DNA from 2 places in the Erwinia sp. V71 genome. Region 2 is predicted to be linked to the other one. Evidence: predicted binding sites of a transcription regulator. Region 2 holds the regulator's gene; the other holds the start of a gene.
What was found. The regulator PurR, encoded in region 2, represses purine synthesis genes. The targets are predictions, from matches to a motif close to CANGCAAACGTTTGCNTG.
Positions count from the first base shown of each region.

Region 1: cvpA (colicin V production protein) is a predicted target of PurR. The motif match lies at 7,938-7,955, and genes of this name have one in related genera.

Region 1 is NZ_CBFFRK010000067.1:5,025-20,072, forward strand. Features, by position in the region: gene ACSZO1_RS14180 (DMT family transporter) at 1-450, opposite strand, end outside; gene pdxB (4-phosphoerythronate dehydrogenase PdxB) at 595-1,722, shown strand; gene ACSZO1_RS14190 (aspartate-semialdehyde dehydrogenase) at 1,931-2,941, shown strand; gene truA (tRNA pseudouridine(38-40) synthase TruA) at 2,941-3,741, shown strand; gene ACSZO1_RS14200 (DedA family protein) at 3,762-4,421, shown strand; gene accD (acetyl-CoA carboxylase, carboxyltransferase subunit beta) at 4,575-5,471, shown strand; gene folC (bifunctional tetrahydrofolate synthase/dihydrofolate synthase) at 5,554-6,825, shown strand; gene dedD (cell division protein DedD) at 6,815-7,579, shown strand; gene cvpA (colicin V production protein) at 8,011-8,496, shown strand; gene purF (amidophosphoribosyltransferase) at 8,533-10,050, shown strand; gene ACSZO1_RS14230 (UbiX family flavin prenyltransferase) at 10,310-10,879, shown strand; gene hisJ (histidine ABC transporter substrate-binding protein HisJ) at 11,348-12,130, shown strand; gene ACSZO1_RS14240 (histidine ABC transporter permease HisQ) at 12,205-12,891, shown strand; gene ACSZO1_RS14245 (ABC transporter permease) at 12,888-13,604, shown strand; gene hisP (histidine ABC transporter ATP-binding protein HisP) at 13,617-14,390, shown strand.
Region 2 is NZ_CBFFRK010000033.1:13,518-28,565, reverse strand. Features, by position in the region: gene anmK (anhydro-N-acetylmuramic acid kinase) at 1-967, opposite strand, end outside; gene slyB (outer membrane lipoprotein SlyB) at 1,255-1,722, shown strand; gene slyA (transcriptional regulator SlyA) at 1,775-2,212, opposite strand; partial or broken gene sodC (superoxide dismutase [Cu-Zn] SodC) at 2,551-3,073, opposite strand; gene ACSZO1_RS09730 (DUF1289 domain-containing protein) at 3,172-3,411, opposite strand; gene ACSZO1_RS09725 (LysR substrate-binding domain-containing protein) at 3,464-4,390, opposite strand; gene ACSZO1_RS09720 (NAD(P)-dependent oxidoreductase) at 4,502-5,146, shown strand; gene ACSZO1_RS09715 (TetR/AcrR family transcriptional regulator) at 5,325-5,918, shown strand; gene ACSZO1_RS09710 (alkene reductase) at 5,970-7,061, shown strand; gene gloA (lactoylglutathione lyase) at 7,153-7,560, shown strand; gene rnt (ribonuclease T) at 7,666-8,340, shown strand; gene ACSZO1_RS09695 (Grx4 family monothiol glutaredoxin) at 8,443-8,775, opposite strand; gene ACSZO1_RS09690 (C40 family peptidase) at 9,190-10,011, shown strand; gene ACSZO1_RS09685 (YnhF family membrane protein) at 10,087-10,176, opposite strand; gene purR (HTH-type transcriptional repressor PurR) at 10,467-11,492, shown strand; gene punR (DNA-binding transcriptional activator PunR) at 11,489-12,433, opposite strand; gene punC (purine nucleoside transporter PunC) at 12,550-13,740, shown strand; gene cfa (cyclopropane fatty acyl phospholipid synthase) at 14,070-15,048, shown strand, end outside.

The DNA of each region.
Region 1 (15,048 bases), on a different contig from region 2:
TTTGCCCAGGCCGTGGCTCAGCAACTGCTGCGGCTGACCGGCGCTCACCAGCCAGACCAGACCGGCAAACGACAGCAGTCCCCCCAGCACAATACCGACTGTCGGCGTATGGCGCAGCAACACCAGGCTAATCAGCACAGTCAGCACCGGGATCATCGCATTCAGAATCCCCATAAAGGTGGCGCTGACGGTGTGTGCCGCGTAGTAGGCCAGGCTCTGATACAGCACCATGCCCAGCAGGCCGAGAATAAACAGTTTCCACCACTGCTGCCTGACCTGCTGGCGATTGCGCCATACGCCGGGCAGGATAAACGGCGTCAGGGTCAGCAACGCCAGCAGCCAGCGATAGAAAGAGATCGCCGCCGGATCGATGGCGCTGGCCGACAGCTTGCTGACTACGGCGTTAACCGACCAGATCAGCACGGCAAACAGGGGGAACAGAAAATTCATGGTATCTCTCTTGTTAGCGCAGGTTCAGCAACAGTGTACGCGTTTTGTCGCAATGAAACGTCACCCGCGATGCTGCTGTTGTGTTACCGACGCCAACAATATGGCAGAATATTGCCCCTCTGTTATTCATGCAGGAATCAAGACGTGAAAATCCTCGTAGATGAAAATATGCCGTATGCGCGCGAACTGTTCAGCCGTACCGGCGAGGTCGTGGCTGTTCCGGGACGCGCGATTCCACAGGATGCGCTGGACAGCGCCGACGGACTGATGGTGCGTTCCGTCACCAAAGTGAACGCTGCGCTGTTAAACGGCAAAGCAGTCAAATTTGTCGGCACCGCGACGGCCGGAACCGACCATATCGATGAGGATTTTCTGGCTGAGCAGGGTATTGCGTTTTCTGCGGCGCCAGGCTGCAACGCCATTGCGGTGGTTGAGTATGTGTTTTCTGCACTGCTGCTGCTGGCAGAACGCGACGGTTTCCAGCTGACTGACCGCACCGTTGGGATTGTCGGCGTTGGCAATGTCGGCAGCCGTCTGCAGGCCAGACTGGAAGCGCTCGGCGTGCGTACTCTGCTGTGCGATCCGCCACGTGCCGATCGCGGTGACGCCGGTGATTTCCATCCGCTTGCCACGCTGGTTGCCGAAGCCGATATTCTGACCTTCCATACGCCGCTGTTTAACGACGGTCAGTATAAGACGCTGCACCTGGCGGATCGTGCGCTGCTGCAGGCGCTGAAGCCGGGCAGCATTCTGATTAATGCCTGCCGTGGCGAGGTGGTGGACAATGCCGCGCTGCTGGACGTGCTGCACCAGCGTGACGATCTCAGTGTGGTGCTGGATGTCTGGGAGCCGGAACCGGAGCTGTCGCTGCCGTTGCTGGATAAAGTGGATATCGGCACTGCGCATATCGCTGGTTACACGCTCGAAGGCAAGGCGCGTGGCACCACGCAGGTGTTTGAAGCCTGGACCCGGTTTATGGGGCAGGCACAGCAGGTGGCGCTGGATACTCTGCTGCCTGCGCCGGAGTTTGGCCGCATTACGCTGCACGGGCCGCTGGATCAGGCAACGCTAAAACGTCTGGTGCATCTGGTGTATGATGTGCGCCGCGATGATGCGCCGTTGCGTAAAGTGGCGGCGATTGCCGGTGAGTTTGACCGCCTGCGTAAGAACTACCAGGAGCGACGTGAATGGTCGTCGCTGCATGTGCAGTGCGATAACGCTGATGCGGCGGCACTGCTGAATAAACTGGGTTTTAACGCGGTGTATCAATAGCGATTGACCCTTGCTGCGAGAGTGGCGGGTGACGCGGTTTTCTCCTTCCCCCACGAGTGGGGGAAGGGACAAAATGAGCCCAGCCTGACGGTGAGGAGACGAAATGTCCTTTACAACACGGCAGTAAGGGCCAAACGGAAAAGTCTGAATCAACGGGCGGTGTCATCACCGCCTTCTGTTTTTGTGTCATTGTCTGGAGTAAACCAACATGTCTGACGGCTGGAATATTGCGCTTTTGGGTGCAACAGGCGCAGTAGGGAACGCTTTACTGGAATTGCTGGCGGAACGTCAGTTCCCGGTTGGTGAATTATATTTGCTGGCCAGTGAGAACAGCGCCGGAGAGAACATCCGTTTTGACGGCAAAACCCTGCAGGTGGCCGATGCCGCTGATTTCGACTGGTCACAGGCGCAGCTGGCGTTTTTTGTTGCCGGTCGCGACGCCACGGCGCGTTATGCCGAAGAGGCCGCCAGTGCCGGTTGCCTGGTGATCGACAGCAGCGATCTGTTCGCGCTCGACCCGGATGTGCCGCTGGTGGTGGCAGATGTCAACCCGCAGGTGCTGGCGGACTACCGTAACCGCAACATTATCAGCGTGGCGGACAGCCTGACCAGTCAGCTGCTGTGCGCCATCAAACCACTGGTCGAGCAGGCGGGTCTGAGCCGTCTGCAGGTGACTAACCTGCTGTCCGTTTCGGCCTCAGGCAAAGCGGCGGTGGATTCGCTGGCGGGCGAAAGCGCGCGCCTGCTGAATGGTGTCCCGGCGGACGATCACTTCTTCGGTCGCCAGCTGGCATTTAATGTGCTGCCGCTGCTGCCGGATAACGCAGGCAGCGTGGCGCAGGAACGTCGCCTGGTGGATCAGGTGCGTAAGGTGCTGCAGGATGAAGGCCTGCCGATTTCGGTCAGCTGTGTGCAGGCGCCGGTGTTTTACGGCAATGCGCAGATTGTGCATCTGGAAGGGTTACGTCCGCTGTCGGCGGATGAAGCGCGCGACGAACTGTCACGGGCTGACGATATCGTGCTGTCTGAGGAAGATGATTATCCGACGCAGGTGAGCGACGCTTCCGGTAATGACCAGCTGAACCTGGGCTGTCTGCGCAATGACTACGGCGTGCCGGAGCTGCTGCAGTTCTGGTCAGTCGCGGACAATATCCGCTTTGGCGGCGCGCTGATGGCGGTGAAAGTCGCTGAGAAGCTGGTGCAGGAGTATCTGTACTGATGTCTGAAGCCATCATCAAGCTGGCGCTGGGCATTGAGTACGATGGCAGCCGTTACTACGGCTGGCAGCGCCAGCAGGAAGTGCGCAGTGTGCAGGCGCGTCTGGAGCAGGCGCTGTCGCAGGTCGCTAATCACCCGGTCAATGTGTTCTGCGCCGGGCGTACCGATGCTGGCGTGCATGGCACCGGTCAGGTGGTGCATTTTGAAACCACCTCGCAGCGTAAGGATTCCGCCTGGACGCTGGGGGTGAACGCCAACCTGCCGGATGATATCGCGGTGCGCTGGGTGAAAGCGGTGCCGGACGAATTTCATGCCCGCTTTAGCGCCACGGCGCGGCGTTACCGATATGTGATTTACAATCAGCGGCTGCGTCCGGCGATTCTGGGCGCGGGTGTGACCCATTTTTATCATCCGCTGGATGCGGAGAAGATGCACCGTGCCGGGCAGTGTCTGCTCGGTGAGAACGATTTTACGTCATTCCGCGCGGTGCAATGTCAGTCGCGCACGCCGTGGCGCAACGTGATGCATCTCAATGTGGCGCGCTATGGCAGCTACATTGTGGTCGATATCAAAGCGAATGCCTTTGTGCACCATATGGTGCGCAATATTGTTGGCAGTTTGCTGGAGATTGGCTGCGGCAACCAGCATGAAGGCTGGATGGCGGAGCTGCTGGCGGCAAAAGATCGCACGCTGGCTGCAGCAACCGCGAAAGCGGAAGGCTTGTATCTGGTGGCGGTGGATTATCCTGAGCATTTTGCGTTACCACGTCCGCCAATGGGACCACTGTTCCTTGAGGATTAAACAGGAGTGAAGGGAAAGTTATGGATCTGATTCGTTTTGTGGTCGATTTTATCCTGCACATTGATGTTCATCTGGCGGAGCTGGTTGCGCAGTATGGCATCTGGATTTACGCCATTCTGTTTTTGATTCTGTTCTGCGAAACCGGTCTGGTGGTCACGCCGTTCCTGCCGGGCGACTCACTGCTGTTTGTGGCGGGCGCGCTGGCATCGTTGCCGGGCAATGATCTCAACGTGCATCTGATGGTGACACTGCTGGTGGTTGCGGCCATCCTGGGGGATGCGGTGAACTACACCATCGGCAAACTGTTTGGCGAACGGCTATTCAGTAATCCGAACTCGAAAATTTTCCGTCGCAGCTACCTGGATAAAACCCATGCGTTCTACGCGCGCCATGGCGGGAAAACCATCATCCTGGCGCGTTTCGTCCCGATTGTGCGGACTTTCGCGCCATTTGTTGCCGGAATGGGACATATGTCCTATCGTCATTTTGCCATGTTCAACGTGGCTGGCGCCCTGTTGTGGGTGTTACTGTTCTCCTATGCGGGCTACTTCTTCGGTAATATGCCGATTGTGCAGGAAAACCTGAAATTACTGATTGTGGCGATTATTATTGTATCGATTCTGCCGGGCGTTATCGAAGTGATACGCCATCGCCGCGCGGCCCGTCAGCAGAAACAATAACCACAAAACACCATAACTGTGGCGGACGGACCAGATTTCTGTCCACAGCAACCGCAGGTTATGGTTTAATGAGCGACATTTACGGCCTGCTGAAATCGCTTTCAGCAGCAACAAGAAAACTGGTTTCACCAGGTTCAAACAGAAAGGTCATCAATGAGCTGGATTGAACGAATTCTCAACAAGAGCACCATCACCCCTTCGCGTAAAGCAAGTATTCCTGAAGGGGTCTGGACCAAGTGTGACAGCTGTGGGCAGGTTCTGTACCGCGCCGAGCTGGAACGCAATCTGGAAGTTTGCCCAAAATGCGATCACCATATGCGTATGCATGGCCGCGATCGTCTGCACAGCCTGCTGGATGAAGGCTCGCTGGTTGAGCTGGGTAGCGAACTGGAACCAAAGGATCTGCTCAAGTTCCGGGATTCAAAAAAGTATAAAGATCGTATGACAGCGGCGCAGAAAGAGACGGGTGAGAAAGATGCCCTGATCGTGATGAAAGGCACCCTGCATGGTCAGCCGATCGTTGCCGCAGCGTTTGAGTTCTCCTTTATGGGTGGCTCAATGGGTTCTGTGGTCGGCGCACGTTTCGTGCGTGCGGTTGAGCAGACGCTGGAAGATAACTGTCCGCTGATCTGTTTCTCTGCCAGTGGTGGCGCGCGTATGCAGGAAGCGCTGATGTCGCTGATGCAGATGGCGAAAACCAGTGCTGCGCTGGCAAAAATGCAGGAGCGTGGTCTGCCGTATATTTCTGTGCTGACCGACCCGACCATGGGTGGCGTCTCCGCCAGCTTCGCAATGCTGGGCGATCTGAACATCGCTGAACCTAAAGCGCTGATTGGTTTTGCGGGTCCACGTGTTATCGAACAGACCGTGCGTGAAAAACTGCCGCCGGGCTTCCAGCGCAGTGAATTCCTGCTGGAGAAAGGTGCGATCGACATGATCGTCCGTCGCCCAGAGATGCGTTTCAAACTGGCCAGTATTCTCTCCAGGCTGATGAATCTGCCAGCACCGCAGCCTGATGCGGACGTCGCTCCGGCACCGCGCGAGGCCTGACAGATGATGGAAAGGTACAGCGGTCGCCGCGAGCGTGCGGCTGTACCTTTCGCCAATGAACCGTAACTTGTGAACGGGACACATGGAAAAGCTATCAATTCCTCAAGCCACGTCGCCTCTGGCCACGTGGCTTTATTATCTTGAGCATTTACACTCTCAGGCTATCGAACTGGGACTGGATCGTATCCGCCGCGTCGCGCAGCAACTTGATCTGCTCAAACCCGCCCCGACCGTTTTCACTGTAGCGGGCACCAACGGCAAAGGCACCACCTGCCGCACGCTGGAAACCCTGCTGATGGCTGCGGGCTATCGCGTCGGCGTCTACAGCTCCCCGCATCTGGTGCGTTATACCGAACGTGTGCGTATCCAGGGAGCTGAACTGCCCGAATCGGCACATACCGCCAGCTTTGCCGCCATTGAGGCCGGGCGTGGCGAGACTTCCTTAACCTATTTTGAATACGGCACGTTGTCGGCGTTGATGCTGTTTAAGCAGGCGGCACTGGATGTGGTGATTCTGGAAGTGGGTTTAGGTGGTCGCCTTGATGCCACCAATATCGTTGATGCTGATGTGGCGGTGATTACCAGTATTGCGCTTGACCATACTGACTGGCTGGGGCCGGATCGCGAAAGCATTGGCCGCGAAAAAGCAGGCGTGTTTCGCGGCGGTAAACCCGCGGTGGTGGGTGAACCGGAGATGCCGCACACCATTGCGCAGGTGGCCGATAACCTCGGTGCTCAGCTGCTGCAGCGCGATCGTGACTGGCGCTATAGCCGTGACGGCGACAGCTGGACCTTCAGCGATGCGCAGGGCAGCTTAGCCGGCCTGCCCTTACCGCAGGTGCCACTGCCGAATGCCGCGACAGCGCTGGCGGCGTTGCGCGCCTCGACGCTGGTGGTCGATGACGGGGTGATCCGCCAGTGGCTGGATAAAGCCGTGCTGCCCGGGCGTTTTCAGACCATCAGTCATCAGCCGCAGGTGATCCTCGATGTCGCGCACAATCCTCATGCTGCTGCTTATCTGGCTGGACGTCTGGCGGAAGTGCCGCGCGAAGGGAAAGTGCATGCGGTGGTGGGGATGTTGCATGATAAAGATATTGCCGGAACCCTTGCCTGTTTAGTGCCACAGGTGGATAACTGGTACTGTGCACCACTGGAAGGGCCGCGTGGCGCCAGTGCAGAAGAGCTGCTGGCGCATCTGCCGTCGCAGGCGCAGGGTTTTACCCATGTCGCGGAAGCGTGGCATGCCGCGCAGCAGCAGGCGCAGAAACAGGATATTGTGCTGGTGTGTGGTTCGTTCCACACCGTGGCGCATGTAATGGAAGTGCTGGAAACGGAGAACGGAAGTGGCAAGTAAGTTTCAGAACCGTTTAGTCGGAACTGTAATTCTGGTCGCCGTGGGCGTTATTGTTTTACCGGGTTTACTGGACGGTAAGAAAAAACATTATCAGGAAGAGTTTGCGTCGATCCCGCTGGTGCCGAAACCGGATGATCAGCAGGATACCGATATGGTGCCGCCGGTGAGCCAGTCGCTGCCAGCGCAGCCGCCGGAAGGGGCGAAGGAAGCCGTCGGCGCAAACAGCAGCGACGACGAAGAGATGCAGGCGGCGGAGCAGGGCGCGCCCCAGCCGCAGAGCAACAGCCAGCCGACGGTGGTGTCACCGCCGCCGATGCAGGCTGCGCCAGCGCAACCCCAGCCTAAACCACAGCCGGTAAAACCAGTGGAGCAACCGAAGCCGCAACCAAAACCGGTGGAACAACCTAAACCGCAGCCGAAACCTGTTGAACAACCGAAGCCGGTCGAGCAACCGAAACCCGTTGAACAGCCAAAACCGGCCGAACAGCCGAAACCGGAGCAGGCGCCGACAGGTCAGGCGTATGTGGTACAGCTGGGTGCACTGAAGAACGCCGCAAAAGTGAATGAGATTGTCGCGCAGCTGCGTTTGTCGGGGTATCGTGCTTATACCGTGCCTTCCACGCCAGTGCAGGGGCAGATTACCCGCATTTATGTTGGCCCGGATGCGTCGAAAGCGAAGATGCAGGACGCAGTGGCGGAGCTGAAAAATATCTCCGGCCTCGGCGGTGTGGTGAAGTCTTACAGCGCGCGATAAAACGCAATGCACGATGCACCTGAAACCGGACAGCAACGAATCAGCACAAGGCGAAGGGAACACGGCCAGCGTAGGAAAGCGTCCCGCGCCATGGACGGCGCGGGCCGAGCTGTCATGGATGACAGATGTTACGTCTTTCCGGAGCTGACCCTGTTCCCTGGGCAGGCACCGAATGTAAAGCGACGAGCCTGAGCAGGCGCAGCGCCAAAGCAAAATCCGTCAAGACTTACGAAGCGCATTATCAATCGGAAAACAGACTTCCTGAACCCGATTGAAAAGGTAAAATCAAACAGATTAAAGGCGGCGATTGAGGATTTTTTCATCGCCCCTTTTTATTTGGTCTGGCAAAGGAAAACGCTACGCAAACGTTTTCTTTTTCTGTTAGAATTCGCCCCGAACTGGATGCAGGGGCATTGTCACTGGAAGAGTTCATGGTCTGGATAGATTACGTCATAATTGCGGTTGTTGGTTTTTCGGCTCTGGTTAGCCTGATCCGCGGGTTTGTACGGGAAGCATTATCTCTCGTGACCTGGGGATGCGCATTCTTTGTCGCCAGTCATTACTACTCCTTTCTTGCCGTCTGGTTCACAGGTTTTGAAGACGAACTGGTTCGCAATGGCATTGCCATTGGCATACTCTTTATCGCTACCCTGATCGTGGGCGCGATAGTGAACTATGTTATAGGTTCATTGGTCGAAAAGACCGGCCTGTCAGGAACTGACAGGGTGTTGGGTGTCTGCTTCGGGGCGCTGCGTGGCATACTGATCGTGTCTGCCATTTTGTTTTTCCTCGATACGTTCACCGGGCTGTCAAAAAGCACGGACTGGCAACAGTCACAACTGGTTCCACAGTTCAGTTACATCATCAGGTGGTTTTTTGACTACCTGCAAAGCACGTCCAGTTTTTTGCCCCGGTAATCGCGCCGGGGGTGCGGCTTATGAGGATATGAGAACATGTGCGGTATTGTCGGTATCACCGGTTTCATGCCGGTAAACCAGTCGATTTATGACGCGTTAACGGTGCTCCAGCATCGTGGGCAGGATGCCGCAGGCATTTGTACGATTGATGCAATGAACTGCTTCCGTCTGCGTAAAGCAAACGGTCTGGTCAGTGATGTATTTGAAGCACGTCATATGCAGCGTCTGCAGGGGAATATGGGTATTGGCCACGTGCGCTACCCGACCGCCGGAAGCTCCAGTGCTTCTGAAGCGCAACCCTTCTACGTGAACTCTCCTTACGGCATTACCCTTGCACACAACGGCAACCTGACTAACGCACACGAGCTGCGTAAGCAGCTGTTTGAGAGTGGTCGCCGTCACGTCAATACCACCTCTGATTCCGAGATCCTGCTGAACATCTTTGCGCAGGAGCTGGATCGTTTTCAGCATTACCCGCTGGAAGCAGAAAACATTTTTGCTGCGGTGGCGGCAGTGCACCAGAAGGTGCGCGGCGCTTACGCATGTGTGGCGATGATTATCGGCCACGGTATGGTGGCATTCCGCGATCCTAACGGCATTCGTCCGCTGGTGATCGGCAAGCGCGCAATGAATGATGGCCGCATTGAGTATATGGTGGCGTCGGAAAGCGTGGCACTGGATACGCTGGGCTTTGAGTTCCTGCGCGATGTGGCGCCGGGCGAAGCGGTGTACATCACCGAGAAAGGTCAGCTTTCTACCCGTCAGTGCGCGGAAAACCCGAAAAGCAATCCCTGCCTGTTCGAGTATGTCTATTTCGCCCGTCCTGACTCCTTTATCGATAAGATTTCGGTGTACAGCGCCCGTGTGCGTATGGGCACCAAGCTGGGTGCGAAAATTGCGCGCGAATGGGAAGATCTGGACATTGACGTGGTGATCCCGATTCCGGAAACCTCCTGCGATATCGCACTGGAAATCGCCAATATCCTGAATAAGCCGTACCGTCAGGGCTTCGTGAAAAACCGTTACGTTGGTCGTACGTTTATCATGCCGGGCCAGCAGCTGCGTCGCAGCGCGGTGCGTCGTAAACTGAACGCCAACCGTGCGGAATTCCGCGACAAGAACGTGCTGCTGGTGGATGACTCTATCGTACGTGGCACCACCTCGGAGCAGATTATCGAGATGGCGCGTGAAGCGGGCGCGAAAAAGGTTTATCTGGCTTCCGCTGCCCCGGAAATTCGTTTCCCGAACGTCTATGGCATCGATATGCCGAGTGCGACGGAACTGATTGCTCATGGCCGTGAAGTGGAAGAGATTCGTCAGATTATTGGTGCGGATGCGCTGATTTTCCAGGATCTTAACGACCTGATCGAAGCGGTGCGCGAAGAGAACCCGGATATCGCCCAGTTCGAATGTTCGGTGTTTAACGGCGTGTACGTAACGAAAGACGTTGATCAGCAGTATCTGGAGTATCTCCAGTCACTGCGTAACGACGATGCCAAAGCCATGGCGCGGCAGAATGAAGTGGAAAACCTCGAGTTGCATAACGAAGGGTAATCTCCGTGCCGGTTCCCTCCCCATAACATGGAGGAGGGGCAGGGAGGGGGGCTGACGACTAAGTATGACGTTCTGCGTTGTTTTCTCCCCCATCCCAGCCTTCCCCCATCTTATGGGGGAAGGGGCTGTATGGGGCAATCCCTTATCTTTCTTTCCCCTCTGCCCCTTCAGTCCCTGCCTAAACTCTCACCGCATCAGTTGTAATTTCCCCCGCCAAAGTTCACACTTGCGCAATCTCTGAGAAGTAAAAGGCAACAGCATGAAACGACTGATTATCGGCATTTCCGGCGCCAGCGGCGCAATTTACGGCGTACGTCTGCTACAGGTATTGCAGGATGTCCCGGAAGTGGAAACCCACCTGGTAATGAGTCAGTCAGCGCGTCAGACCCTGGCGCTGGAAACCGATTACTCGCTGCGTGATGTGCAGGCGCTGGCGGATGTGGTACATGACGCACGTGATATTGCCGCCAGTATTTCATCCGGTTCGTATAAAACCGAAGGTATGGTGATCCTGCCGTGCTCAATGAAAACACTCTCCGGCATTGTTCACAGCTATACAGATGGCCTGCTGACCCGCGCGGCGGATGTGGTGCTGAAAGAGCGGCGTCGGCTGGTCTTGTGTGTGCGTGAAACCCCGTTGCATCTCGGGCATCTGCGTCTGATGACCAGCGCGGCGGAACTGGGGGCGATTATTATGCCGCCTGTACCTGCTTTCTATCACCGACCGGAAACGGTGCAGGACATTGTCGATCAGACCGTCAATCGCGTACTGGACCAGTTTGATATTTCGCTGTCGCAAGACCTGTTTACGCGCTGGCAGGGTGCATAACGCTTCACTGAGCGCCCTGTTTTGGTGCGACAATCCAGTCTGGATCACTTTTCGTGCATCGCGCGCACCAAAATGCAACATAGTTGCCACCATGAAATGACAACCCTGATATATTTTCCCTGATATGCCCGTCATACTTCAGGTTGCAGGTGCGCTGGCTTTCTTACCCGGATCTTAACCGGTCCTCGCTCCGCTGGGGGTGCTGCAAACGGCGTTCAAATCAGCCTTTGGCCGATTTGTCGCTCACTCCGGTCACTTACTGGTGTAAGCTCCCGGGATTCGCCGCCTGCCTGCCACCCGAATTATTCAGGGTATCAACGTCGCGTTCTGGCGTGTTCCGCGCCTGACGTTTCGCCCGTGCTCTTTGCCCGCTAACCAGCGTCAGAACTGGTATGAAATTTGCAAAACAAAGAGCGCAAACACACATCATCCAGACCATAACAAAAGCACTTTACTTGAGGGTAATTTATGAAAAAGCAGGTACTGGCTCTTTCTCTGTTGCTGGCTTTATCCAGCGCGGGCAGCGCATTTGCTGCTGTGCCAAAAAATCTGCGTGTCGGAACTGACCCGACCTACGCACCGTTTGAATCGAAAAATGCGCAGGGTCAGCTGGTCGGTTTTGACATCGATTTGGCCAACGAGATTTGCAAACGCATTGAAACAAAATGTACCTACGTGGAAAGCGACTTTGATGCGCTGATCCCGTCGCTGAAAGCGAAGAAGATCGACATCATCATCTCTTCTCTCTCCATTACCGAAAAGCGCCAGCAGGAGATCGCCTTCTCTGACAAGCTGTACGCCGCTAACTCACGCCTGATCGGGCCAAAAGGCTCGCCGATTCAGCCAACGATTGAGTCGCTGAAAGGCAAAAACGTCGGTCTGCTGCAGGGCACCACCCAGGAAACTTACGCCAACCAGAACTGGCGGCCAAAGGGTGTGACGGTGACCCCGTATGCTAACCAGGATCTGGTGTATCAGGATCTGACCGCGGGTCGTATCGATGTGGCATTCCAGGATGAAGTCGCGGCCAGCGAAGGCTTCCTGAAACAGCCTGTCGGTAAAGACTATGCGTTTGCGGGTCCGGCAGTGAAAGATGACAAAATCTTTGGTGTCGGCACCGGTATCGGGCTGCGTAAAGATGAAACTGAGCTGAAAGCGGCGATCGACAAAGCTTTCGCTGAGATGCGTAAAGACGGTACTTACGACAAACTGGCGAAGAAATACTTCGACTTTGATGTCTATGGCGGTTAAGTAAACCTGTCACATAAGATGGCTGCCCGTCACGGGCAGTCATCAGTTCGATTCCACCCGACAGGATCATGCCCATGCTGTATGGCTATTCTGAAGTAATTTTCCGTGGCGCAATGGTGACGCTGGAGCTGGCAGTCAGCTCTCTGCTGATTGCTGTGGTGCTGGGGTTAATCGGCGCTGGCGCTAAGCTGTCGAAAAGCCGCCTGGCGGCGCTGATTTTTGAAGGCTACACCACTCTGATTCGCGGCGTGCCTGATCTGGTGCTGATGCTGCTGATTTTTTACGGTCTGCAGATCGCGCTTAACCAGGTCACTGAGGCGCTGGGATTATCACAATTTGATATCGACCCGATGGTGGCCGGTATTCTAACTCTCGGTTTTATCTACGGTGCGTACTTTACCGAAACCTTCCGTGGCGCCTATTTAGCCGTGCCAAAAGGGCAGATCGAAGCGGCGACCGCCTTTGGTTTTACCGCTTCACAGGTGTTTCGTCGCATTCTGTTTCCGGCCATGATGCGCTTTGCGCTGCCGGGAATTGGTAATAACTGGCAGGTGATTCTGAAAGCGACAGCGCTGGTTTCACTGCTGGGGCTGGAAGATGTGGTGAAAGCCACGCAGCTGGCGGGGAAAAGTACCTGGGAACCGTTCTATTTCGCGATTGTTGCCGGGGTGATCTATCTGATCTTTACCACACTGTCGAATGGCGTGCTGTGGTGGCTTGAGCGTCGCTACTCGGTTGGCGTGAAGAGGGCGGAGCTATGATTGAGATTATCAACGAATACTGGAAAGCGCTGTTGTGGACCGACGGCTACCGCTTTACGGGCGTGGCGATTACGCTGTGGTTGCTGATTATTTCCGTGGCGTTGGGGGGATGCCTGGCGGTGCTGCTGGCGATTGCCCACGTATCACCTAATCGTGCGATTCAGTTTCCGGTATGGTTGTTTACCTATATCTTCCGCGGTACGCCGCTGTATGTGCAGCTACTGGTGTTTTACTCCGGGATGTACACGCTGGAAGTGGTGAAAGGCACGGAAATGCTGAACGCCTTTTTCCGCAGCGGTCTGAACTGTACGTTGCTGGCACTGACGCTGAATACCTGTGCTTACACCACCGAGATTTTCGCCGGTGCGATTCGTGGTGTGCCGCACGGTGAAATTGAGGCGGCGCGCGCGTATGGCTTCTCCACCTTTAAACTTTACCGTTGCATTATTCTGCCTTCCGCGCTGCGCACTGCGTTACCGGCTTACAGCAACGAAGTGATTTTGATGCTGCACTCCACCGCGCTGGCGTTTACCGCCACGGTGCCGGATTTGCTGAAAGTTGCGCGTGATGTGAATGCGGCGACCTATCAGCCGTTTACCGCTTTCGGTATTGCCGCTGTGCTGTATCTGATTATTTCGTACACGCTGATCAGCCTGTTCCGCCTGGCGGAAAAGCGCTGGATGGCGCATGTTAAACCCTCATCGACCCATTGAGTAAGTATCACTATGGCCGACATAAAATTACAGGTAACTGAGCTCCATAAGCATTATGGGGAACATGAGGTGCTGAAGGGCGTATCGTTACAGGCTGCGGCTGGCGACGTCATCAGTATTATTGGTTCATCAGGTTCGGGAAAAAGTACCTTTTTACGTTGTATCAACTTCCTCGAAAAACCGAGTGAAGGCACCATTGTGGTGAATAATGAGCAGATTAATCTGGTGCGTGATACCGATGGTCAGCTGAAAGTTTCCAATAAAGAACAACTGCGTTCGCTGCGCACGCGTCTGACCATGGTGTTTCAACATTTCAATCTCTGGAGCCATATGACGGTGCTGGAGAATGTGATGGAAGCGCCGATTCAGGTGCTGGGGTTAAGCAAGCAGGAAGCGCGTGAGCGCGCGGTGCGTTATCTTGCCAAAGTTGGCATTGATGAGCGTGCGCAGGGAAAATACCCGGTACATCTGTCTGGCGGTCAGCAGCAGCGCGTTTCCATTGCCCGTGCGCTGGCGATGGAGCCGGAAGTGTTGCTGTTTGACGAACCGACTTCCGCGCTGGACCCTGAACTGGTTGGCGAGGTGCTGCGCATTATGCAGCAACTGGCGGAAGAGGGGAAAACCATGGTGGTGGTGACGCACGAGATGGAGTTTGCCCGCCATGTGTCCAGCCATGTGATTTTCCTGCATCAGGGGAAAATCGAGGAGGAAGGACCTCCGGATGCGGTATTTGGGCAGCCAAAGAGTGCGCGGTTACAGCAGTTTTTGTCGGGGGCGTTGAAGTAGGTTTTTCTCCTGCGGAGTGGGTTTGAGTTCTTGAGTGCTCAAAGGTTTAAAGGCTTAAGGGCTTAAGGGCTTAAGGGCCAGGTCAAGGGCGTTTCGCTCGCCCACGCGGCGAGCGAGTTAAGGGCCGAAAGCGCGGCCCTTAACAATCCGCGCTTCCGGCGGCTCCAGCGCCCGCTTCGCGGGTGCCTTCGTCAAAACGTCTTCCCTACGGAACGGAGTGGACGCGCGTCCTGCGCGGCCACACCTCTCGCGACGTCCCTGTCGCTCGTCCTGGTCACACGTTTTTCCTCAGCGCTTGCGACGCCTCCGAACGTCAAAATCCAGGTCAAAAAAATAAAATCCCTTCCAAAACCCAAAACCCAAAACCCAAAACCCAAAACCCAAAACCCAAAACCGTAATAGTTAATCTAAAAGATGAAATGACAGGAAAGCTGGGAAGAAAAGGCTTAAATCAGAAATATAAGTAACTGGAACGGCCGGAGGTGGCGTCGCAATCGCCGAGGAAATTTAAGCCGGCCTGGATGAGCGCCATGGATGGCGCGAAAGGGAGCGCCGCGTATGGAACGCGTCGCGAGCGGTCCACAGGTCGGATCAAATTTCGGAGGGAACCCGCGAAGCGGGCGATGGAGCAGGCACAAGCACGGGTCCCCAGGGGCGG
Region 2 (15,048 bases):
CCATCCTGTCGGTGGTGATGACTTCAATGCCCGCCAGATGTGCCGCCAGGCGCGCCATTAACAGCGGGTTACGGCCACCGCCGCCGCACACCAGCAGACGGTCACAGCCGCCGCTCAGCAGCACCTGTTGCGCAATCGTGGTGGCAGTAAGTTCCACCAGCGTGGTCTGCACATCCTCTGCCGCCAGCCCCGGCATGGCCTGCAGATGCTTCTCCAGCCAGCCAAGGTTAAAGTATTCACGTCCGGTGCTTTTCGGTGCCGGCAGCGCAAACCAGGGGTCGGCGAGCATCGCCTGCAGTAAAGGCGTCACCACCTGCCCACTGGCAGCCCATGCGCCATCTTTGTCATAGCCTTCACCACGCTGGCGCCAGATCCAGGCATCCATCAGCATATTGCCGGGGCCGGTATCATAACCACGCACGGGTGTACCCGGGATCAGCAGCGACAGATTGGCGATACCGCCAATGTTCAGCACCATACGTCGTTCGCTGGCATGCATCAGTAAGGCCTGATGAAATGCCGGCACCAGCGGTGCGCCCTGGCCACCGAGCGCCATATCACGCCGGCGGAAATCCCCCACTACCGTAATCCCGGTGGCCGCGGCGATTTGATTGTTATCGCCAATCTGCAGGGTATTTGGTGCGTCGCCAAGCGGTTCATGCCACACCGTCTGACCGTGGCAGCCGATGGCAGTAATATCTGACGCCTCCAGTCCTTGCTGCTGCATCATGGTGAGTATCGCCTCGGCAAACAGACGACCCAGGCGGGTATCCAGCTGTCCCAGTTGTGACAGCGTGAGTGACTGTCCCTGACAAATCGCCAGAATTTGCTGGCGTATGTCAGCCGGAATCGGATGGCTGTAGCTGGCCTGCTGCGCCACCATCGTCTGGTCGATTGCCGCCAGCACCACATCCACCCCATCAAGGCTGGTGCCGGACATCACGCCAATAAAACGTCCTGATTTCATTTACACGCCTTATTTTTGAGGCCGCAGAGCACGCGGCTTTGCTTCAGTCTGGCAAAAATAATCCGCTAATCCTATGATTAGTTATCGTTTTTTGACGCAGGTAGCGCTTTTTCAGCCGATTCTGCCATTTTACGACGCTGATTGAATATTGGTTTATCCGCTGCCCGCTATGCTGCGCGCGTCGCCTTTTTCGATTAAAATCCGTATCAGGCCAGACTTGTGCCATATACTATGGTTATGGCGGGCTGCCCTCAGGCGCAAAGATTAAGTAATTAAGGAGCTTCACAATGATCAAGCGTTTATTTGTCGTGGCATTAGCCGGGATGACGCTGGCGGGATGTACCAATACAGACACCCTTTCCGGTGATGTATACAGTGCCTCTGAAGCCAAACAGGTTCAAAGCGTTTCTTATGGCACCCTGGTTTCTGTGCGTCCGGTAAAAATTCAGGGCGGTGATGAAAATAATGTGATTGGTGCCATTGGTGGTGCGGTACTGGGTGGTTTCCTCGGTAACACCATCGGCGGCGGCAGCGGTCGCAGCCTCGCTACCGCGGGTGGCGCCGTGCTGGGTGGCGTCGCAGGCCAGGGCGTACAGGGTGCGATGAATAAAACCGACGGTGTGGAACTGGAAATTCGTAAAGACGACGGCAATACCATTCTGGTGGTGCAGAAGCAGGCCGCCAGCCGTTACTCTGTTGGTCAGCGTGTGATGCTGGCATCGAACGGCAGTCAGGTTACCGTTTCTCCGCGCTAAACGCGCAACATAAAAAAACCGGCGTCACTGACGCCGGTTTTTTCTCTACTGTCTATTCCGCTTTCCGGTGCAGATCCAGAATATTCTTTTCCAGCCGCGCAATCAGCGTCACCATCTGATTGATCTCTTCACGTGAGATACCGGCAAGAATATCATCGCGGGTGGCATCAATAACATGCTCCACTTCGCTGATAATCGGTTCTGCTTCCCTGGTCAGCTTGATGCGTTTGGCACGACGATCGTTGGCGCAGGTACAGCGGGTGATCAGTCCTTTTTCCTCGAGCTGGTCGAGCGTTCTCACCAGTGAAGGTTGCTCAATACCAATTGCTTTAGCCAGCTGAATCTGAGACTGCTCTGGCGGCAATTGATGAATGTTATGCAGTGTGACCCAATGCGTTTGGGTGAGCTCCAGCGGCTTAAGCCGTTGATCAATCAAAGCGCGCCATATGCGCACCAATCGTGCCAGGTACGTTCCTAGTGGCGTATCCATTTCATCTCCTTATAATTAGCTTGCTAGCTATCAAGCTTGATTCTAGCCTATTCTGCGAGTTTACGGGACAAAATACAAATTCCCGGCTAACACTCTGTGTCAGCAGCGTGTAAATCCGTCTGCCTCGTAGGCCTCGCGCGGAATAGCTTCGCCTGCCAGCTGCTTCATTTCCTTATGTTGTCGCCTCATAGGTTGGGCTGATCGGCGTCAACAACCTATTGCACCACAAAATATCGCACAGGGAGTTAAACGAAGGGTAAATAAATCGCGGGAGAACTCATGATCGGGAGTGATGGTACAGAAACTGACCCGCACAGCAGTGTGCGGGTCATGGCAGATCACTGAATAACGCCGCAGGCAAGGCGTTCACCGCCACCGCCCAGTGGCTGAGGATGATCCGAGTGATTATCACCGCCCGCATGCACCATCAGCGCTTTACCGGCGATTTGTGCCAGATGCTTAATTCGCGGTGCCAGCAGCGGATAGGTTGCGTTGCCATCACTGGTGACCACCAGTGCCGGCAGATCGCCTAAATGCCCTTCCTGATAAGGTCCGAGGTGCTTAGCGGTCTTGCCGGGATCAAGATGGCCGCCTGCGGCTCCCGCCGCCACGGTTTTCCCCCCCGGTGGTGGCAGGTTCACAGCTGCCATTGGCATGAATATGGAAGCCGTGTACACCGGGCGGCAGGCCGTGTAAATCAGGCATGAACTCCAGCCCATAGGCGGTTTCCGTAATCGTCACCTGCCCGATGGCGTCGCCCGTTCCCTGCGGCGTCACCTGGTGCAGTTCGACCTTCTCACTGGCGGCCTGTGCACCAGCACAAACCAGCAGCGCTGCGGCTGCTAACGTATAACCTTTCATTGTCGCTCCTTTACAGGGTTACCAGACCCACTAAGCCTGGTTGCTTTTGCGCGCAAGGGGCAACAAAAAAAGCGCATTTCATTCTCTGGCGCAGCCCGCTAAAACAGCGATGGCTGATCTGTCTCCTGCGGCGGCTCGTGCTTTCCGGCACGTTGCAGGCGCAGCAAACGCTGGCGGCACAGACGCAGCACCTCGCGTTTTTGCGCGTCAGTGAATTTCATCCAGTGAAAGCGTTCATCGCGGCTGCGCATGCAGCCACGGCAATAGCCGCGATCATCTGCCTGGCAGATGCCCCGGCACGGGCTTGGCACCGGGAAAAACTCAAGCTGCTCGGCCACCTGCACTCCTGATTAACAACATCATAACAACACTGATTCTATTGAAGACTGCTCAGGCGCGTTGTGCAAGCATCTGTGCGTTATTTCGCCGGAAATAATCACGTAAAGCCTGTAATGCCTGACGTGTTTTTTCCGGCACTACCCGCTCCTGCGTTAGCGCCGTCAGGCGAATCGCTGCGGGACGCCACTCCGGCAGCAGTAACATCAGCTCACCGCTGCGCAGTTTGTCCTGAACTTCGAACAGCGGCTGCAGCGAAATACCCTGTCCGGCCAGCGTGAAATCGCGCACCACGTTCATGCTGTCGCTCGACACCTGCCCTTCGGCAATACGCAGCTTCTGCGGCGGATAATGCGTATGGTGCAGTTCAATTACCCGCCCGTGATTCTGATTAACCGGAATACCGCTGATCCAGCGATGATGCACCAGATCCTGCGGCGTTTCCGGTACGCCATGCGCGGAGAGATAGCGCGGCGCGGCACAAATCACCAGCGGCCACTCGACCAGCTGATGGGCAATCAGGCTGGTATCCGTCAGCTGGCGATTGACGCGCAGCGCGATATCGATGCGATATTCAATCATATCGAGCACATTGTCGGTGGCGATAATACGCAGCTGCAGACCGGGATGTTGCTGCAGCAGCGGAGCCAGCGCCTCGCACAGCGGCTGACCACCGATGCCCACCGTGGAAGAGATACGCAACTCACCACTCAGCGTATCGCGTATCTCTGCCAGCCGTTGCCCGGCATCGTGCGCACTGCTGAGCATCGCTTCACAGCCGGGATAAAAGGCCGCACCGGCGTCTGTCAGCGTCAGTTTGCGGGTTGAACGATGCAGCAGAGGGACACCCACCGCGTTTTCCAGCTGGCGCAGATGCTGACTGACCGCCGACGGCGAAATCCCCAGCCGTCGCCCTGCCGCCGCCAGCGACCCTTCTTTCACCACCATGGCGAACACCGCCATACGATTCAGATTTTCAATCATTCGTAAGTATTACTTCATTGTGAAAGTGGCAATATGGCACTTATCGCCACTATTGTTAAGGAGTAGATTGCAATCACTGAAACGAACACTTGCAAACAAGGTGAAGAAATGAAAATTACTGTGATTGGCGCAACCGGTTTTGTCGGCCCGGAAGTGGTAAAAGAAGCGCTGGCGCGCGGCCATCAGGTCACGGCGGTTTCCCGCTCTGGCAAAAATCTGCCAGAACACGCTAGTCTGCGCGTCGCGACGGGTGATATCCATGACAGCACCTGGCTGAGCAGCGTGCTGCAGGGGCAGGATGCGGTCATCAGCGCCTATAACCCAGGCTGGGCGGAAAGCGACCTGTATGAAAAATTCACCCGTGGCAGCGAACAGATTCTGGCTGCCGTGCGCGCCGCTAACGTAAAACGCCTGCTGGTGGTCGGTGGCGCAGGCAGTCTGCAGGTGGCACCGGGTGTGGAACTGGTCGATACCGATGCATTTCCGGCCAATATCAAACCGGGTGCGCTGGGCGCGCGTGATCTGCGCAACAAACTGCAAAGCAGCGGTGCCGATCTCGACTGGACCTATCTGTCGCCTGCCGCCCTGCTGCAACCTGGCGAGAGCACGGGTCAGTTCCGCGTCGGCAGCACTGAACTGCTGATGTCCGGCGATCAGCCTGCCGCGATCAGCGTGGCGGACCTGGCCGTGGCTATCATCGATGAAATCGAAGCACCACAGCACGTGCAGAAACAGTTCACCGTGGCATATTAAGTTATCGCCGTTGAACTATCGCTGACACCGGCATCCCGCAGCAGCTGGCGCGGGATGCCGGGTGCCGCACGTGACTGCCGCTTCCTGCCGTCCCTCTCAGCCGCCTGATGAACCAAATGTGCGCCAGCGCCCTCCTCCTCTCTTGCATCAGACCAACCGGTCTATTACCCTGTGCCCCATGAATAAGACGACCCGACACGATACCTGCGAACATCTGCTCGCCACTGGCGAGGAGCTTTGCGTTCACCGCGGCTTTACCGGCATGGGGCTGAGCGAACTGCTTGCCGTAGCGCAGGTGCCGAAGGGATCGTTTTATCACTACTTCCGTTCCAAAGAGGCGTTTGGCGTGGCGATGCTGGAGCGTTATTTTGCTCACTACCATCATCAGGTGCGTACTTTTCTGGAACAGGATGAGCAGCATCCACGCCAGCGTCTGCTGGAATACTACCGACTGGCGTATGAGCGTTTCTGCCAGGACGGCGCGTTTGCCGCCTGTCTGTCAGTAAAATTGTCGGCGGAAGTGTGTGATCTGTCAGAACCGATGCGTGTGGCACTGGATCAGGGCTCACAGGCAATTATTGCTGCACTGGCGGCGACATTGCGTCGTGCAGAGCAACAGGGTGAAGTGCGTCTCAGCGCCAGCGCTGAAATTACCGCGGATACCCTGTATATGTTGTGGCTGGGCGCCAGTCTGCAGTGCAAGATCCGCCGTGACAGTGCGGCACTTCGCTACGCATATGATGCTATCGAACGATTGCTGCCCGCCGCCTGATTTTTAAAAAATAACGTTACTAGTCGACCGGTCTAATACAGGAGTCTTGCAATGACAAAGCTGTTTACCCCGCTGAAAGTGGGCGCGATTACCGTCCCTAACCGTATTTTTATGGCGCCATTAACCCGTCTGCGCAGCATTGAGCCGGGCGATATCCCGACACCACTGATGGGCGAATATTATCGCCAGCGCGCCAGCTCGGGGCTGATTATCACCGAAGCGACACAGATTTCTTTCCAGGCAAAAGGTTATGCCGGTGCGCCAGGTCTGCATACCCCGGAACAAATCGCCGCGTGGAAAGCGATCAATGCCGGTATTCACGCCGAAAAGGGTCACAGCGCCGTGCAGTTATGGCACACCGGACGTATCTCTCACAACAGCCTGCAGCCAGGCCAGCTGGCACCGGTTGCCCCTTCGGCGATTGCTGCCAACACCCGTACCTCTCTGCGTGATGAGCAGGGGCGCACCATCCGTGAAGAGACATCCACGCCACGCGCGCTGGAAAAAGCCGAAATCGCCCAGATTGTGCAGGATTTCCGCCAGGCGGCGGTTAATGCCAAAGAAGCGGATTTCGACCTGCTGGAGCTGCACTCCGCTCACGGCTATCTGATTCATCAGTTCCTCTCCCCGGCCTCAAACCAGCGTACTGATGAGTATGGCGGCAGCATTGAGAACCGTACCCGTTTTGCCCTCGAAGTGGTCGATGCCGCGATTGCCGGCTGGAGCGCGGACCGTATTGGCATCCGTATTTCACCGCTTGGTCCGTTCAATGGTCTCGACAATGGCGACGATCAGGAAGAAGCCGCGCTGTACTACATCGCCGAGCTGGCGAAACGTAATCTGGCTTACCTGCATATCTCCGAGCCAGACTGGGCAGGCGGCAAACCTTACAGCGAAGCCTTCCGCAAAGCGATTCGTGCGATTTATCCCGGCGTGATTGTCGGCGCAGGCGCTTATACTGCAGAGAAAGGCGAAGAGCTGATTGCTAAAGGCCTGATCGATGCCGTCGCCTTCGGCCGCGTATATATCGCTAATCCGGATCTGGTCGCGCGTCTGCAGAAAAAAGCGCCGCTGAACGAGCCGAAACCGGAAAGCTTCTACGGCGGTGGTGCGGAAGGTTATACCGATTACCCGACCCTGTAATCGCCAGGCCGCAGAGGGATTTCTGCGGCAAAACATTAACATAGCGGTTAATCGTGGCTATACTGAGCGAACTAACCAAAGAGAGGACATTATGCGCTTACTTCATACCATGGTGCGCGTTGGCGACCTGCAACGCTCCATTGATTTCTACACCCGAGTGCTGGGTATGCGTGTGCTGCGCCAGAGTGAGAACACGGAATACAAATACACCCTCGCCTTTGTCGGTTACACCGAAGAGAGCGAAGGTGCGGTGATCGAACTGACCTATAACTGGGGCGTCGACAGCTACGATCTCGGCAATGCTTACGGTCATATCGCGCTTGGCGTGGATGATGTGGCGGCGACCTGTGACCGTATCCGTAATGCGGGCGGTAAAGTGACCCGTGAAGCGGGCCCAGTTAAAGGCGGCACCACGATTATCGCCTTTGTTGAAGATCCCGATGGTTACAAAATCGAGCTGATCGAAAACAAACAAGCCGGCCACGGTCTCGGCAACTAATGCCTGCGGGGCGTCCGCGCGACGCCCCTTCCTGATATCCCCTGCTGCAACCCCTTCTGAAATTTGCCATAATACGCGCTGCTTTTTTTCGTCAACGAGAACCCGATGTCTGAACCGAAAGAACTGAATTCCCTGTGCGACCGCTTTCGCGGCTTTTATCCGGTAGTCATTGATGTGGAAACCGCCGGTTTTAACGCCAAAACTGACGCGTTGTTAGAAATTGCTGCCGTCACCTTAAAAATGGACGAAAACGGCTGGCTGGAAAAAGACCAGACTCTGCATTTTCATGTCGAGCCATTTGAAGGTTCCATTCTCGTGCCGGAAGCGCTGGCCTTTAACGGCATTGACCCGCACAACCCGCTGCGTGGCGCAGTCAGTGAGCATGATGCGCTGCATGCCATTTTTAAGCTGGTGCGTAAGGGAATCAAAGACAATAACTGTAATCGGGCGATTATGGTGGCGCACAATGCCACTTTTGACCTGAACTTTATGAACGCCGCAGCAGAACGCGCCACACTCAAGCGTAACCCGTTCCATCCGTTTGTTACCTTTGACACCGCGGCGCTGAGCGGACTGGTGGTGGGACAAACCGTGCTGGCGAAAGCCTGTAAAGCGGCAGGTATTCCGTTTGACAGCACTCAGGCGCATTCGGCGCTGTATGACACCGAGCAAACCGCGGATCTGTTCTGTGAGCTGGTGAATCGCTGGAAACGCATGGGCGGCTGGCCACTGGCACCGCTGGCGGACGATGATGTAACGGATGAGAGCGACGCGGGCTGATAAGCGCCTTCCCCCGGCTGGCGGGAAGGAAAAACTGCGCATCGTTATAACGAAAAAAAGGCGGAGATTTTCGCCTTTTTTCATTCTGTACGTTAACGCGAATTATTCTGCGTCTTTGTGCTTCGCCGCCGTCTCTTTGATCAGCGTCTGCAGTTCACCGCGCTGGAACATCTCCACCACGATATCGCTGCCACCAACCAGTTCACCTTCAACCCACAGCTGCGGGAAGGTCGGCCAGTTAGCATATTTTGGCAATTCAGCACGGATGTCCGGGTTCTGCAGGATGTCCACATAAGCAAAACGCTCGCCACAGGCAGACAGCGCCTGCACAGTCTGGGCAGAGAAGCCGCAGCTTGGCAGCTTAGGGGAACCTTTCATGTACAGCAGGATTGGGTTTTCTGCGATCTGGCGCTGAATTTTTTCAACAGTACTCATATTGGCCTTCCTTAATTCGTTACTTCGTGTCAGCTATTGTAGCGGTACTGTGTCACCTGTGAAAACGACATTTTGCACCACGATAGCGCTGAAAGGCCCATTATGCCAAATCCCGGGAATAAAATAACAATTACTTCGCATTTCCGGCGATTAAAACCATTAATACCTTGCAATAATATTGGTGAGATAAGCAGCTGTTTTGGCTCATTTATGACACTGATAACATTAATAAACTGATTAATCCAAAAAGCGCTTACCTTTTGCGAAAAAGTTAGATTAGAATTGCCAGACCCTGCCGCCATGCGCGACAGACAGAATCACGGCCCCATGACTGACACCGGCTTAACAGTGTGTTGTCGTGGGATATGAGTGTGGTCCTCTCAGAGGCGAATGAGAGCTTAATCTTAAATAACCATGCGTTTATTCATCACACTATTTATGCTGGCCTTTGCCCAGCTGTTCTTTAATCTGGCGCACGCATCGCCACATACCCCTATGAATGCCAGCCAGCAAAAGGCTGAGAAGAAAAGCGCCAGCGCGGATGAGCGCCGCAAGAAACGCCCGGTCAAAACCAGCGAAAAGAAAACCAGCAACAAAACCAGCAAACCCGAAAAGAAAACCCGCCAGACTCCCGCGCAGACCACGCAAACGAAGAAGAAAACCAGCGTTGCCGCCCTCTCCCTCAGCAAAGCCAAAAACAGTGGTGAAGAGAAAAAACTGCTGGTTAAACGTTATGCGCCGCAGCGTAAACGCAAAGGCGCAGAAGAGAATGATGCCGCCAGTGTGGACAATGGCCCGTTAAAAATGAGCAAAGCGCACCGCGAGCGCTACCAGAAAGCCCGTGAAACCGCGATGAACAAACTGATGGGCCAGCTCGGCAAGCCCTATTTATGGGGCGGTAACTCACCGCGTTCCGGCTTCGACTGCAGCGGGCTGGTGTGGTATGCCTACAAAGATCTGGTAAAAATTAAGATCCCCCGCACGGCTAATGAAATGTACCACCTGCGTGATGCCGCGCAGATCAAGCGTGAATCACTGGAGAAAGGCGATCTGGTGTTCTTCCGCATCAACAATCGTGGTGCAGCGGATCATGTTGGCGTGTACCTCGGTAACGGCAAATTTATCCAGTCACCGCGCACCGGCAAAGATATTCAGATCAGCGCCCTGAGCGAAGAGTACTGGCAGCGCCACTATGTCGGCGCGCGCCGTGTGATGACGCCGAAAACCATCCGCTAACCTTGTTGCGCAAACAAAAAAACGCCTGATGCATGCATCGGGCGTTTTATTTTTAACGACTAAATTGCTGTAAAATCAGTTCAATACCGCTACAAAACTGAACGCAATAATCATCAGCAGCACGCCAACAGTGGTCATCAGCGATAACTTCAGATCAGTATCCATCTACGACTCCTTAAAAGACCCTACAAATAATACCTGTAACTATTTTCCCACAGTAGCGGGTAAAAATCTCGTGTTCTGCTCACAGCCTTGATAGAATTCCTTTTTTTCGTTGCGCAACAACTGCAACAGCGTGTGCCTGTGCCTTGCCGTGTTTCCTGACGTCAGTCTCCTTCCCGACGTCATTCAGCTGCAACATACTGACTGCTCGCCACCCTAATACGAGCATAAAACGCAAACGTTTAACTTGATTTCAATCAAAGGGTTAACATAAACCCGGGAGTACCAGTTTCATGGCAACAATTAAAGATGTGGCGAAACGCGCCGGTGTCTCCACCACCACGGTTTCTCATGTCATCAATAAAACCCGCTTTGTCGCGGAAGAGACGCGCGAAGCGGTGTGGGCCGCCATTAAAGAGCTGCACTATTCGCCAAGCGCGGTGGCGCGCAGTCTGAAGGTCAACCACACCAAATCGATTGGTTTGCTGGCGACCTCCAGTGAAGCGCCCTATTTTGCGGAAATTATTGAAGCCGTGGAAAACCGCTGCTTCGCCAAAGGCTATACGCTGATCCTCGGCAACGCGCATAACGATCTGCAGAAGCAGCGTGCCTATCTGTCGATGATGGCGCAAAAACGCGTCGATGGTCTGCTGGTGATGTGCTCGGAATACCCGGACGATCTGCTGCAGATGCTGGAAGAGAACCGTAACATTCCGATGGTGGTGATGGACTGGGGCGAGTCGCGCGGCGATTTTACCGATACGGTACTGGATAATGCCTTCGAAGGCGGTTATATGGCAGGCCGTTATCTGATTGATCGTGGCCATCGCGATATCGGCGCCATTCCCGGCCAGCAGGAGCGCAATACCGGGGGTGGCCGCCACGCCGGTTTCCTGAAAGCACTGAGTGAAGCCAATATTCCGCTGCGCGAAGAGTGGATTGTGCAGGGCGACTTTGAACCGGAATCCGGCTATCGCGCGATGCAGCAAATTCTGGCGCAGAAACAGCGCCCTACCGCGGTATTCTGCGGTGGCGATATTATGGCCATGGGCGCGATTTGTGCGGCTGATGAGCTAGGACTGCGCGTGCCGCAGGATATTTCGGTGATCGGTTATGATAATGTGCGCAACGCGCGCTACTTCACTCCGGCGCTGACCACCATCCACCAGCCGAAAGAGCGCCTGGGACAAACTGCGTTTGATATGTTGCTGGATCGTATCACCAGCAAACGCGAAGAATCGCAGACCATCGAGGTACATCCGTCGCTGATTGAGCGCCGTTCAGTTGCCGATGGTCCGTTCGTCGATTATCGCCGTTAATCTCCTGTACCGGCCACTATGCTGGCCGGTGACAGCTCTTCACGCAGCCACTCTTCATTCATCGTTTCCGCACTGCCAAGATACTCCAGCAGCCAGCTCAGCGCCGGTGAGGCACTTTGTTCCGCCCAGGTGACACAGCAGTGGCTGTCGGGGAATGCCGTCGTCAGCGTCAGCTCCGCCAGTTTGCCCTGTGCAATGAGCGGCGCAGCGAGATGCCCGGGCACCATACCGACACAAAGTCCTGCCTGCAGGCACTCCATCGCGCTGCGCCAGTGCGGTGCCACCAGCCGCCGCTGGTTATCCAGCGTCCAAGTATTGCGCCGTGGCAGATTACGTGAGGTATCTTCCAGCGCCAGTGCCGGCCACTGGCGAATGGTGTCATCATCAATCACACCGGACAGCTGTGCCAGCGGGTGCTGCGCCTGAACCACACAACGCCAGTTCAGCGCCCCCATATCGCGAAAACCAAAGCGTCCCCCGACCGGGCTCGCCTGGGTAGCGCCAATCGCCATATCCACACGACCATCATCCAGTGCATCCCAGACACCATTAAATACCTCGCAGGAGATATGCAGTTCCATATCGGGGAAATGGCGATAGAAATCCAGCACCAGCTGATTGGTACGCTGCGGTTTGACGATGGCGTCAACTGCAATACTTAACTGACCACGCCAGCCATTTGCCACCTGCTGACACTGGCGACGGGTGGCGAGCATTTTTTTGATAACAATGCGCCCCTGTTCAATAAACACCTTACCCGCTTCCGTCAGGACCACATCACGGTGACGACGTTCAAATAAGGGCACTGCCAGCCACTGCTCCAGCTGACGCACGGTATAACTGACCGCAGACGGCACACGATGCAATTCGCTGGCCGCCGCACTAAAACTGCCGGTACGCGCGACAGCATCAACCACTTCAAGAGAATGTTCTGACCACATGTTCTGCTCACAAATTTTTTGCACGCAACGGGCAAATATTAGCGTTTCACAACGCGGGATGCACCCGCTTACACTCTGCGCGTGATATTTACCTGCAAAAGAAGAGTTGTTCCCCGATGAAATCAAAAGGATTTATGATCTACCTGGCCTTGCTCAGCATGCTGGGTTTTCTCGCCACTGATATGTACCTGCCCGCCTTTGGCGCGATGCAACAGGATCTCGCGACGCAACCCGGCGCGATCAGCGCCAGTCTGAGTCTGTTTCTGGCCGGTTTTGCCTGTGCACAACTGATTTGGGGGCCGCTGTCAGATCGTATTGGCCGTAAGCCGGTGCTGATCATCGGCCTGGCGCTGTTCGCTCTCGGCTGTGCCGGGATGATGGCGGTTCATGACGCCACGCTGCTGCTGGTACTGCGTTTTGTGCAGGCCGTTGGCGTTTGTGCGGCGGCCGTCAGCTGGCAGGCGCTGGTGGTGGATCGCTACAGTGGTGCGCAGGCAAACCGCGTGTTCGCCACGATTATGCCACTGGTGGCGCTCTCGCCAGCGCTGGCGCCGTTGCTGGGCGCATGGTTACTGGAGCATTTTCACTGGCGGTCGATCTTTATTGCGCTGTTGTTGATCGCACTGGCACTGCTGATCCCGACGCTGCGTTTGCCTGCTGCTGGCCATAAAACCGCAACGGCGGAATCAGTGAGTTTTCTGCAGTTACTGAAATCACGCAGTTACAGCGGCAATGTACTGATCTATGCCGCCTGCTCCGCCAGCTTTTTCGCCTGGCTGACCGGTTCGCCGTTTATTCTCGCCGACCTGGGGCTGTCGCCCGCAGATATTGGTCTCAGCTATCTGCCACAGACCATCGCCTTTTTAATCGGCGGTTTTGGCTGCCGTACTCTGCTGCAGCGTGTTGACGGTAAACAGCTGTTACCGTGGCTGCTGCTGGGTTATGCCATCAGCGTTGCCGCGCTGTTTGCCGTGGCGCTCTCAACGCAGGCGACACTGACGGCATTGCTGATCCCATTCTGTGGCATGGCGATGGCCAATGGTGCAATCTACCCGATTGTCGTGGCTAATGCGCTGCTACCCTTCCCTCATGCCACCGGCAAAGCGGCTGCGCTGCAGAATATGCTGCAGCTGGGGCTGTGCTTTGTCGCCAGTATGGCTGTTTCTGCCTTGATTACTCAGCCACTGCTGAGTACCACGGCGATTATGCTGAGCACCATCGTACTTGCCGCGGGCGGTTATGCACTACAATTAGCCGATAGCGCGCAGGAAGAAGAAAGTCACACCCCTGCCACCTCACAGCCATAGAAATGACTTAATTAGCAAGCTAACAATAATATATTGAATATTGCCTTACGTGAGCATATACTCGTTTAAGGCAATAAATCATAACAAATAATTAACATCATTATGTCAGACCAGACAGGGTTGTCGTGGTGTTTCCTGGCAAGGCATTGACTACACACCCCTGCAAATAATACTCCGGCTACTTTGCCGGGTGTTTTTCATTCAATTTCAATCCTCTGTGTTACGTCGGATATCAGGCGCACGGTTCAGTCCGTGAGTTCTCTCACCATCCTGCAGAAATTGGCTATGCTGATTCTCAGGTTCAGATCACAACGAGTGATGGAGAAGCTATGAGTTCATCGTGTATAGAAGAAGTGAACCTGAAAGAAAACCACTGGTTTCGCATCGTCCAGGAGCTGTTACAGACAGCCGATATCGAAGTGAACGGTACGCGCCCCTGGGATATTCAGGTTAATAATCCCGAACTTTTCCGGCGAATAGTCGAACAGGGTTCACTGGGGCTGGGCGAAAGTTATATGGACGGCTGGTGGGAATGTGAACGGCTCGATATGTTTTTTCATCGGGTGCTGAAACATAAACTCGACCAGCAACTCCCCCACCATTTCAGCGATACCCTGCGTGTCGTCGCCGCGCGGCTGACCAATCTGCAGTCCAGACGACGCGCGTGGATCGTTGGCAAAGAGCATTATGATCTGGGCAATGATCTGTTCTCGTTAATGCTCGATTCCCATATGCAATACTCCTGCGGCTACTGGAAAGAAGCCTCCACGCTGGAAGAGGCGCAAAATGCCAAGCTGCAGATGATTTGCGAGAAACTGCAGCTGCAGCCCGGGATGTCATTGCTGGATATCGGCTGTGGCTGGGGCGGACTGGCGGAGTATGCCGCACGTCATTACGGCGTCAGCGTGTATGGTGTGACCATTTCAGCTGAGCAGCAGAAGCTGGCACAGCAGCGCTGCGAAGGTCTGGATGTCAATATTGTGCTGCAGGATTATCGCGATCTGGAGCAGAAATTTGACCGCATCGTTTCTGTCGGCATGTTTGAACATGTCGGGCCAAAAAATTACGCCACCTATTTTGCGGTCGCCAATCGCAACCTGAAAGCGGATGGCTTGTTCCTGTTGCATACCATCGGCGCGCTGAAAACCAATATGGATGTGGACCCATGGATCAACCGCTATATTTTCCCGAATGGCTGTCTGCCTTCCGCCCGCCATATCACTGATGCCAGTGAGCCCTATTTTGTGATGGAAGACTGGCATAACTTTGGCGCGGATTACGATACCACCCTGATGGCCTGGCATCAGC